3 regions of the Streptomyces sp. NPDC046939 genome follow, and region 3 is predicted to be linked to each of the others. Evidence: riboswitches for the same ligand, from Rfam matches in the RefSeq annotation. Region 3 holds a riboswitch; each other region holds the start of a gene.
What was found. A riboswitch is a leader RNA that binds a small molecule or an ion and turns the genes downstream of it on or off. The one in region 3 is predicted to bind cyclic di-AMP.

Region 1 (3,330 bases), on a different contig from region 3:
AGCCCGCGCTGCCCGAGCCGACGCAGGGCCAGCCCACCGATCTGGAGATCCAGGCCCGCGAGATGGTGCGGATGCGCGAACGGCTGGAGGAGCTGCTGGCGCGCCACACCGGGCGGGAGAAGGACCGTGTCAGCCGGGACATCGAGCGGGACACCGTGCTCGACGCGGCGCAGGCGGTGGAGTACGGCCTGGTGGACCGGGTCGTGCCGAGCCGCAAGGGCCCTCTCGGCGCGTCGGCCGGGCGGTGACGCGCCCGATGTACCCGCCCGAGTTTCCGCCGCTGCCCGCGCTGACCCGCGCCGAGTGCGCGCTCGTGGACGGCTATCTGGCCGTGGTCGACCTGCTCGCGCGCATCAATCCGGCGCGCGGCAAGGACACGTACCGGGGGCTGCGTGCGGCGCAGGCGCTCGTGAGCCGGGCGGTGGAGCTGCGCGACGCGCTGGAGCTGATGCACCGACGGGGTGAGAGCGAGGTGCACGCCGCAACCCTGGGCCGGGCTCTGCGCGTCCTCGATGGTGAGCGGCGCACCCAGCGGATCACTTTGCCGCCAGAAACGGTCGCTTGAGGACATCTTCGACACGACAGTGTCTGTCTCGGTCTGCCTCCGGACCGAAACGGTCCAGATGGTGGACCGCCGAACAGCCTAGATACGCGTACGTCGACGAGGCGGCCCGAGTTGCGCTCCGACGGTACGCGAACCCCGGAATCAGGCGCTCCGTCGCTGGTACGGGCGTGGTCGGGGGTCGCTCCCGGGGCTCGAAAGGCGCACTGTCCACCTGAACGGGTCAAGCGTGAGGAGCCTCACTTACCGCCGGTTCAACTCGGATTCCACCCCACTTGTGCGTGAAGATCCCTTCGACGACGACAAGCCCCCGCCGCCGCGGCGGGGCGGTCCGTGCGGACGCCGAGTCCTGCCGCCGCACGGATGCCAGGTCGACAGAAGTGCATCGGCAGGAGTGGAGGACCCAGGCACGACGGGCCACCGGCCCACCTTGACGAAGGTGGGACCCGAGCGGCCCTTGGGGTGAAGCCGCAGACGCGGCCGGGCAACTTCGCCTGCCCGAACCCGACAGGTCATCCTTCACAGGCGGCAGACGAAGGGTTGCGCATGACTGCGCTCAATCGTGTTCCGTCGCTGCTGACCCGGGCCGGTACCGCTTCGGCCCTCACGCTGGCGGTCGCCGGCGCGGGGCTGATGGTCCCCGGCGCCGCGTCCGAGGCATCGGCGGCCACGGCCTCGACCAAGGCCGTGAAGGTCGCGGCCTCCAAGAAGGGGGCGCCGTACAAGTGGGGCGCCTCGGGGCCGCACCGGTTCGACTGCTCGGGGCTCACGCTCTACTCGTTCAAGCGGGCGGGCAAGAAGCTGCCGCGCACCGCGGCCCAGCAGTACAACAAGACCCGGCACGTCTCCGCGTCCCACCGCAAGACGGGTGACCTGGTCTTCTTCCACTCGGGCCGGAGCGTCTACCACGTGGGCATCTACGCCGGGAAGGGACGGATCTGGCACTCGCCGAAGACCGGTGACGTGGTGAAGCTGCAGAAGATCTGGACGAAGAGCGTCTGGTACGGCCGCGTTCGCTGAGCGGCGCGCCGCTGAAGTGAGATGCGTGGGGGCGGGGCCTGGCGCCGGGCACGCCCCCACGTGAGCGCGTACGGGCCCGTGGCGCGCCGCGTCAACAGGCGGTGCCGGGACGGGTCGCGCTGCCGTTCAGGCCGGTAATCCACGGCAGGGAGATCCACACGGTCTTGCCGCCCTCCGCCGTCGGCGCGACCGACAGGCGTCCGCCGCACTCCGCGGTGAGGCTGCGGACGATGACCATGCCCCGCCCGTTGTCCTGCGCGACCGCGGCGGGAAGGCGCTTGGGGTAGCGCGGGTGGCTGTCGGTGACGCCGATCCGCAACTGCTCGTCGCGTTCGAGCTCCACGTCGATGGTGAACGTGGGCGACTGGCCCAGCGTGTGCTGCACGGCATTGGTCGCGAGCTCCGAGACGATCAGGCGCACCGTGTCCGCCGCGTCGGTGTCCCCCGGCAACCCCCACTCGGCCAGCACGGTGCTCACGTACCGGCGTGCAGCGGAGACCGAGGCGGCATTGCTCGGCAGCGTGACGGATGCTTCCTGGTGGTCTGCCATGGCGACGTCGTCCCTTTCCCACCGAAGCCCCACCCGCGACTCAGGCGGTTCGCTGGCGTGTGGCCTCCGACTTCTGCTTCGCGCCAGAGTGCCACTCGGATGCCCTTCGGTGCTGTCGATCCCCCAAGATATGCATATATCTGTCGCTCGATGCGGTGAACTCTGCGACGGTAGACCGTATTTGGGCACGCGCACATCGCTTCCTCTACCGTCTGCTCCGAGGCCGTGCCGACCGGGCCGGGAAGGAGTCCGGTGACGCGGCCCGTGGAGCGTTGAGGAGTCGGCATGAAATACGGTCCCGCGGTGCGTCGTCGCAAACTCGGAGCGGAGCTGCGCGCGTTACGCGTCGAGGCCGGGCTGACGAGCGGCCAGGCGGCCCGTCTCGTCGGCTGGCACCAGTCGAAGGTGAGCCGGATCGAGACAGGACGCAGCGGCGTGAAGGCGTCGGACGTGCTGCGACTGCTCGACGCGTTCGAGACAGTCGACCCGCACCGGCGCGAGCTCATCGTCGCGCTGGCGGGTGCGGAGGATGCGGGCGGTCATCACTGGTGGCAGGCGTACCGGGGGCTGCTGCCGCCGTCGTACCGCGACTTCATCAGCCTGGAGTCGCAGGCGTGCCGCATCCGGACGCTGGAGACGAGCGTGGTGCCGGGGCTGTTGCAGACACCCGAGTACGCGCGTGCGGTGACACGTTCGGTGCTGCCCGACATGCCCGAGCAACATATCGAGGCACTGGTCGAGGTGCGGCTCGCACGGCAGGAGGTGTTGCGGGGGCAGCCCCCGTTGCAGTTGAGCGCGGTGCTCGACGAAGGGGTATTGCGGCGCGAAGTGGGAGGAGCGGGAATTCTGCGGCGGCAGGTGGCACACCTGGCCGAGGTGGCGCAGATGGAACATGTCCGGATCCAGGTGCTCCCATTCTCCGCGGGTGGCCACATCGGCCTCACCGGCCCTTTCGTTGTGTTTTCATTTCCGAACACATCTGATCTGGATGTGGTTGTTCTCGACCATTTGACGAGTAGCCTCTACCTGGAACGGAAAGAAGACCTCACGGCGTACACCGACGCCTTCGACGCTCTTCTCCTCCGTGCCTTGTCACCCGAGGACTCGTTGGAATTCATCGCAAAGATCGCCGGATAACGAGGACGAGGACGCCGACACCTCGCCCCCGCCCGGCACTGCGAAGGGGGCACCATGAATG
Region 2 (3,330 bases), on a different contig from region 3:
AGCTCGTCGAGCGCGCCGATGATCTCCTCGACGGGGATCGTCTCGTCGTCGTCGTAGTGCGTGTAGTACAGGTCGATGTGGTCGGTGCCGAGGCGCTTGAGGGAGGCGTCGGCGGCGGCCTTGATGTTGTCCGCGTGCAGGCCGGGGAAGTCGGGGTGCTTGGCGACCTTGGTGGCGATGACGACGTCGTCGCGGTTGGAGCGGGCCTTGAGCCACTTGCCGATGATCGTCTCCGACTCGCCGCCGTGGTTGCCCTCGACCCAGGCCGAGTACGAGTCGGCGGTGTCGATGAAGTTGCCGCCGCCGGCGGTGTAGGCGTCGAGCACCTCGAAGGAGGCGGCCTCGTCGGCGGTCCAGCCGAACACGTTGCCGCCGAGGGCGAGCGGGAAGACCTCCAGGTCGGAGGAGCCGAGCTTGCGCAAGGGAGAAGAAGTCATGCCGTCATTCAACGCCCCCGCGAAAGCGAGTGTTCCGTCAGACGGGCATCAGAGTGCCAGGCCCTTGCCGCGCAGCCAGGCCGCCGGGTCGACGCCGGTCGCGTCCCCGCCGGGGTGGACCTCCAGGTGGAGGTGGTCGCCGGTGACATTGCCGGTGGCGCCGACGCGGCCGATGACGTCGCCGGTGGAGACCTTCTGGCCGACGCTGACATTGAGCGACGACTGGTGGCAGAACCACAGCTCGGTGCCGTCGTCGAGGGTGAGGATCGTGCGGTAGCCGTAGGCGCCCGCCCAGCCGGCCTCGGTGATGGTGCCGCTGTGGACGGCGTAGATCGGCGTACCGGTGGGGGCGGCGAAGTCCAGGCCCGTGTGGTAGCCGGAGGACCAGAGCGAGCCGGGCTGTCCGAAGGTGCCGGTCAGCGTGTAGGAGGCGACGGGGAGCTTGTAGCTCTTGGCCAGCTTGGCGAGGCGCTCGGCCTCGGCCTTCTTCTTGGCCTCCTCCTCCGCCCTCTTCTTGTCGGCGGCGGCCTTGGCCTCGGCCTTCTCCCGCTTGGCGGCGGCTTCCTCGGCGGCCTTGCGCGCGGCGGCCTGCTCGGCCTCGGCCTGCGCCTTGGCGTCGGCGGCGTCCTGCTGCGTCTCGGCCTGCTGCATGATGCGGGCGCGCAGCGCCTCACCGGCGTCCGCGTGCCCGCCGCTCATCGCGGTGAGCGGGGCGGTCTCGGCGGGGGTGGTGGCGGGAGCGGAGTCGTCGGCCATGAGCGCGCCGACACCGGGCAGCGACGTGGCCTCCGGCAGCGAGTCCTTGACCGCGGAGAGGTCCGGCATGGATATCCGGACCGCGGGCTTGCCGCCCTGCGCGGTGGCGATGCCGCCCGCGCCGACGGCGGCGATGACGCCGACGCCGAGGACCGTGGAGCTGCGCGCGAGGCCGCCGCGCTGCCGGGCCACGCGGTGCTTGCCGCGGACGGGGCGGACGGACTCCTCGGTAGGGTTCCACTCCTCCCAGCTCTCGCGCGGGGGGCCGGCGAAGTCGCCGTCGGCGGGCTGGGCGGGGTACCCGGAGAGCTCCGGGGCAGGACGGTTCGACGCCACGGGGGCGCTCTCCTTTCCTTCCTTCTCGCCTACCGGGTTAGCTGACGGGTTCGGAGCAGGAAGGTCTCCTACGAGCACGGTCCGGCGCCCGGAAAGCGTCGGAACGATGCCTGATTCACCCCAAGTTGGTGGTTCCCCGGCTCCCTCGTGGGATTAGGCGCGTGCGCACGGAGCCGTCGCTGGTGACGGCTGGGACGACCGTGCTGCGTTATCGAACGTTAATAGACAGCGGAGGGTAATTCCAAGCCGTCCCAGGCTCGTTAAACCTCACAGTTTCTGACGTAGTGTCAATCGTTATGCGGAGCGACGCCGTTCGGTCACCCCCGGTGATGTCGATCAAGGACGGCGTACGGCGAGCAGCGCCATGTCGTCGCTGGCCCCGCCCCCGGTGTGCAGCCGCACCTCCTCGGCCAGCGTCGCGAGGAGCTCGTCGGGGCCGGGGAAGACGCGCCCGGCGAGCCGGGCCGCCGGATCGTAGAAGACACCTTTCGCGTCGCGTGCCTCGGAGAGCCCGTCCGTGTAGAGCAGCAGGGTCGCCGCGGGCGGGAACTCCGCCTCGGTCGCCCGGTCCGGCCAGGAGCCGAGTTCGCCGAGGCCGAGCGGGAGCGCCGCCTCGGCGGGGGTGATCACCCGGACCGTGCCGTCGCCGTGCAGCACGACCGGCTCGGGGTGGCCGCGGTTGAGGATGCGCAGGAGGTCGCCGCCGTGCGGGATCTCGGCGAGCACGGCGGTGGTGAACCCCTCGAAGTCGTCGATGCCGCGCCGCCGCGACCCCTCACGGGCCAGCGCCCGCTCCAGGCGCTGGGCGACCGCCTCCAGGCTGTCCTCCTGCTCGGCGGCCTCCCGGAACGCCCCGATGACGACGGCGACGGCGGCGACCGCGCCCATGCCCTTGCCGCGTACGTCGCCCACGACCATGCGGACGCCGTGCGGGGTGTCCTGCACCGCGTACAGGTCGCCGCCGATGAACGCGTCGGCCTGCGCCGCCTCGTACCGGGCCGCGATGGCGAGCCCCGCGATCCGCCCGGCCGGGCGCGGCAACACCGCGAACTGGGCCGCCGCCGCGATCTGCCGCGCGGACGCCAGCTCCTCGTCGTCGCGGTGCTTGATCCGGTTGAGGAAGCAGGCGAGGACGCACACGGTGGCGACGGTCGCCATCTCGGTCCACACACCGCTGTGGAACGACGCGTATCTGAGGTGCACGGCGACGATCGCGCCGATCGAGGCGACGCCCGCCGCGATGGTGCTGCCCAGCGAGAAGAACGGCGCGGCGACCAGCGGCGCCGCGCTGAAGAGGGGCGAGCCGGCGAATCCGGACGGCGTGCAGTACTCGTAGACCGCGCCGCCGATGATGAGCAGCAGGGGCAGGATCCGCAGGAGGACGGGCGTGCCGGGGGCGTCCGCCGGATACCTGTGCCGCCCTCCTCGCTGCCCCACCGCTGCTCTCCTGCCGTCCGCGCCCGCTGTCCGGCGCCTCACCAAAGGGTTTCCGGGGAGGGGGCCGGGGGGCGAGCGGTGCTGCTCCGTCCGGGTCAGGCGGGGAACGGGGTCAGCCCGGGAAGGGGACGTGCCGAGAAAAGGAACGAGGCCGGAATCTCGGAAGATTCCGGCCTCGGCCTTCAGTAGCGGGGACAGGATTTGAACCTGCGACCTCTGGGTTATGAGCCCAGCGAGCTACCGAGCTGCTCCACCCCGCGTCGGTGAACCCAACAGTACGCCATCAGGGACGACGAATGCCAATCGCGGCCGTGTCCGGTGCCTCCCGGGTGGCGTTAAGAGGACATGACCTCAACTCGACGCG
Region 3 (3,330 bases):
GGGGGTGGGGTCCGGTTCCGCGTGCGCCGCGCCGCCGTCGAGGGCGGTGACGGAGGCCGCGGAGGCGAGGGCGAGGGTGGTCGCGGTGCGGACCGTACGGCCCTTGAGAACACGCTGGCGGGGCTTGCGATGCGCTGCCGGCACGAAGTGCCACGTCCTTCCGGTCGTGCTGCCGCCTTCTCGCACGTCCGGCGGCGACCCGCACAGGGGGAGCGGGGCGCCGCCGGACCTTTTCTCGGCGGTGGTGTCCGGCTGCCGCCCCTGGCCCGGGCGGCGGTGGGGAGCCGGTCACCTGAGCAAGGACGCTAAACCTGGGCGTCACGGGTCAGCCGCGCATTGTTCGCAACTGCCTCTTTTGTTGCGGGCGGTGGCGGAGAGTGACAGGCCGCTGTCCGCCACCGTTCGCGTACGCCCGCTGTCGGACGGCCTCAGCCGCCCCATTAGGCTCCGCAACCATGGACGTACTCATCCATCTCTTCGTCGGCCTGCACATCATCGGCATCGCCGCGCTGCTCGGCGGCTTCCTCACGCAGATGTCGGCGCTGGGCCGGGGCGAGGCCCGGTTCACCAAGGCGATGCTGCACGGCGCCCTGACCATGCTGGTGACGGGTGTCGCGCTCGTCGGCCTCAACCAGGCCGACGACAACACCGTGAACAACATCAAGATCGGCGTGAAGCTGGCGATCCTGATCGTCATCCTCGGGATCGTCTACGTGAAGCGTGACGAGGAGAAGGCCGAGAAGGGCCTGTTCGCGGCCGTGGGCGCGCTCACCCTCGCCAACATCTTCATCGCCGTGCTCTGGACCTGAGCCGCCCCCGCGCCCCGGGGCGGCCGGAGTCAGGCGGGCCGCACCACGCTGTGGATCGAGGACGTGCCGTCGTAGTAGATGGACTCCTCGCGCACGTACGCGCCCGGCTTCGGGGCGTGGATCATCATGCCGTCGCCGAGGTAGAGGCCGACGTGGCTGATGTCGTCGTAGAAGAAGACCAGGTCACCGGGTTGGATGTCGGAGAGAGCGACCGTCGTGCCGAACTCCACCTGGTCCCAGGTGGTGCGCGGCAGTGAGATCCCGGCGGCCTTCCACGCCGCCTGGGTGAGACCCGAGCAGTCGTAGGAGCCCGGCCCCGTGGCGCCCCACACGTACGGCTTGCCTATCTGAGCCCTGGCGAACGCGAGCGCCTTCGCCGCCTTGGCCGCGTAACCGGACGAGGTGCTGCCGGAGGCGTCGCCGGTGGAGCCCGACCCGGTGGAGCCCGATCCGGCGGAGCCCGTGGACCCCGCGGACCCGGTGCCCGAACCGGCCTGTTCCCGCTCCTCGGCCGCCTGCTCCGCCGCCTTCCTCTCGCGCTCCTCCCGCGCCTTCTGCTTCGCCGCCAGCTCGGCGGCCTTCTTGCGGGCCGCCTCCTCCTTCTTCCGCTCGATCGCGGCGAGCCGCCGCTTCTCCTCGGCGGTCAGCTTCGACAGCAGCTCGCGCGCGTCGGCGAGCTTCGACTGCACGCTCTGCTTCGACGTCCGCAGATCCGTCTGCGAGGTGGTGAGCTGGCGCAGGCTCTCCTGCGCCTCGGTGCGCTTCTTCGCGGTGGCCCGCTGCTGTGTCTGGAAGTCGTCGACGGCCTTCTTCTGGTCCGCCGTCATCCGGCTGAGCAGCCGGTCCTGCGCGAAGTAGTCCTCGGGGTCGTCCGCGAGGAACATCGTCGCGGTGTCGCTCATCCCGCCCGTGCGGTACTGCTCGGCGGCGAACCGGCCCAGCTTCTGGCGGGCCGTGTTCATCTGGTCGGTGCGCTCGGCGATGTCGTCGAGGAGCTTGTCGACCTGGCGCTTCTTGCTGTCGGTCCGCTCCTTGGCGGCGTTGTACTTCTGCGTGGCGGTCTCCGCCTGCCGGTACAGCGTGTCGACCTTCTCGCGCACCTCTTCCAGGCTCGGCCTCGCCGGTGCGGGCGTCGCCTGGGCCGTCTGCGAGAGGAGGGCCACCGAGGTCAGGGCGGCGGTCGTGATCCCGACCGCGGGGGTGGTGCGCAGGCCACCGGTCAGCCGGGAGCGGGTGCGCGTCTTGCGGTGCGACGCCAAGGCAGGCGACTCCTTCCGTGGTCCGCCTACCGGGTTAGCTGTCGGGTTCGGGCGTACGGAAGGCTGCCCTACGGCGCCGACTGGGCGTCGGGCCGATTCACCCCAAGGTTCGGTGGGTCCCCGGTTCCCTGCCTCACGGCGTACGGGACTCGGCGGGGGCAGCCCGCTCGCCGCGGCGCTCGCGGTCGTGGGGACGGACGGCCCGCGCAGCACCGTAGCCAACGCGTGTTGCTGCTGTGAAGGTCGTTGTGCGATATGCCCGATACATTTTCGTGACCTTGGCGACAGTGGCGTGCGGTGTCCGGAAGGAGGGGGCGGTGTGTCAGTGGGTCGGCCTAGACTCGTAAGGCGATGAGCAGCCTCTTTGACGACAGCTTCCTGGCGGGCCTCCAGAACCGGACCGATGGGCCCCCGCCGCCGCCCGACCCGGAGCACGAGGGACCGGAGCCCGAGCCGATCCCGGACGACCTGTTCGGCGGGAAGTTCGACGTGCCCCCGGCCAGGGACGCGTACTACCGCGGCGGCGCCCCGCGCCCGGCCGTGGACGCGGCGGCGCTCCTGGAGGGGCTGAACGAGAACCAGCGGGCGGCCGTCGTGCACGGTGGCTCGCCGCTGCTCATCGTCGCGGGCGCCGGTTCCGGCAAGACCCGCGTCCTCACCCACCGCATCGCCTATCTGCTCGCCGAGCGTGGTGTGCACCCCGGCCAGATCCTCGCGATCACCTTCACCAACAAGGCCGCAGGCGAGATGAAGGAGCGCGTCGAGGCCCTGGTGGGCCCGCGGGCGAACGCGATGTGGGTCTCCACCTTCCACAGCGCCTGCGTGCGCATCCTGCGCCGCGAGTCCAAGAAGCTCGGCTTCACGTCGTCGTTCTCGATCTACGACGCCGCCGACAGCAAGCGGCTCATGGCCCTGGTCTGCCGCGACCTGGACCTCGACCCGAAGAAGTTCCCGCCGAAGTCCTTCAGCGCCAAGATCTCGAACCTGAAGAACGAGCTGATCGACGAGGAGGACTTCGCCAAGACGGCGGCCGACGGCTTCGAGAAGTCCGTGGCGCAGGCGTACGCGATGTACCAGTCGCGGCTCCGTGAGGCGAACGCGCTGGACTTCGACGACCTGATCATGACCACGGTCAACCTGCTGCGCGCGTTCCCGGACGTCGCCGAGCACTACCGGCGTCGCTTCCGCCACGTCCTGGTCGACGAGTACCAGGACACCAACCACGCGCAGTACGCGCTCGTGCGCGAGCTGGTCGGCCCGGC

Region 1: linked by a shared signal. The riboswitch ahead of ABZ877_RS02835 (C40 family peptidase) and the one ahead of ABZ877_RS18990 (NlpC/P60 family protein) in region 3 are both predicted to bind cyclic di-AMP.
Region 2: linked by a shared signal. The riboswitch ahead of ABZ877_RS29255 (M23 family metallopeptidase) and the one ahead of ABZ877_RS18990 (NlpC/P60 family protein) in region 3 are both predicted to bind cyclic di-AMP.

Annotation. Positions count from the first base shown of each region.
Region 1 covers NZ_JBEYWV010000002.1:117,517-120,846, reverse strand. The annotation lists gene ABZ877_RS02845 (ATP-dependent Clp protease proteolytic subunit) at 1-248, shown strand, start outside; gene ABZ877_RS02840 (hypothetical protein) at 257-565, shown strand; cyclic di-AMP (ydaO/yuaA leader) riboswitch at 975-1,105, shown strand; gene ABZ877_RS02835 (C40 family peptidase) at 1,109-1,582, shown strand; gene ABZ877_RS02830 (ATP-binding protein) at 1,674-2,132, opposite strand; gene ABZ877_RS02825 (helix-turn-helix transcriptional regulator) at 2,418-3,269, shown strand; gene ABZ877_RS02820 (DUF397 domain-containing protein) at 3,324-3,330, shown strand, end outside.
Region 2 covers NZ_JBEYWV010000030.1:100,577-103,906, reverse strand. The annotation lists gene ABZ877_RS29260 (aldo/keto reductase) at 1-437, opposite strand, end outside; gene ABZ877_RS29255 (M23 family metallopeptidase) at 486-1,529, opposite strand; cyclic di-AMP (ydaO/yuaA leader) riboswitch at 1,541-1,699, opposite strand; gene ABZ877_RS29250 (PP2C family protein-serine/threonine phosphatase) at 1,866-2,966, opposite strand; tRNA gene ABZ877_RS29245 (tRNA-Met) at 3,153-3,226, opposite strand; gene ABZ877_RS29240 (hypothetical protein) at 3,312-3,330, shown strand, end outside.
Region 3 covers NZ_JBEYWV010000016.1:39,869-43,198, forward strand. The annotation lists gene ABZ877_RS18980 (NlpC/P60 family protein) at 1-144, opposite strand, end outside; gene ABZ877_RS18985 (hypothetical protein) at 456-809, shown strand; gene ABZ877_RS18990 (NlpC/P60 family protein) at 839-2,068, opposite strand; cyclic di-AMP (ydaO/yuaA leader) riboswitch at 2,076-2,233, opposite strand; gene pcrA (DNA helicase PcrA) at 2,420-3,330, shown strand, end outside.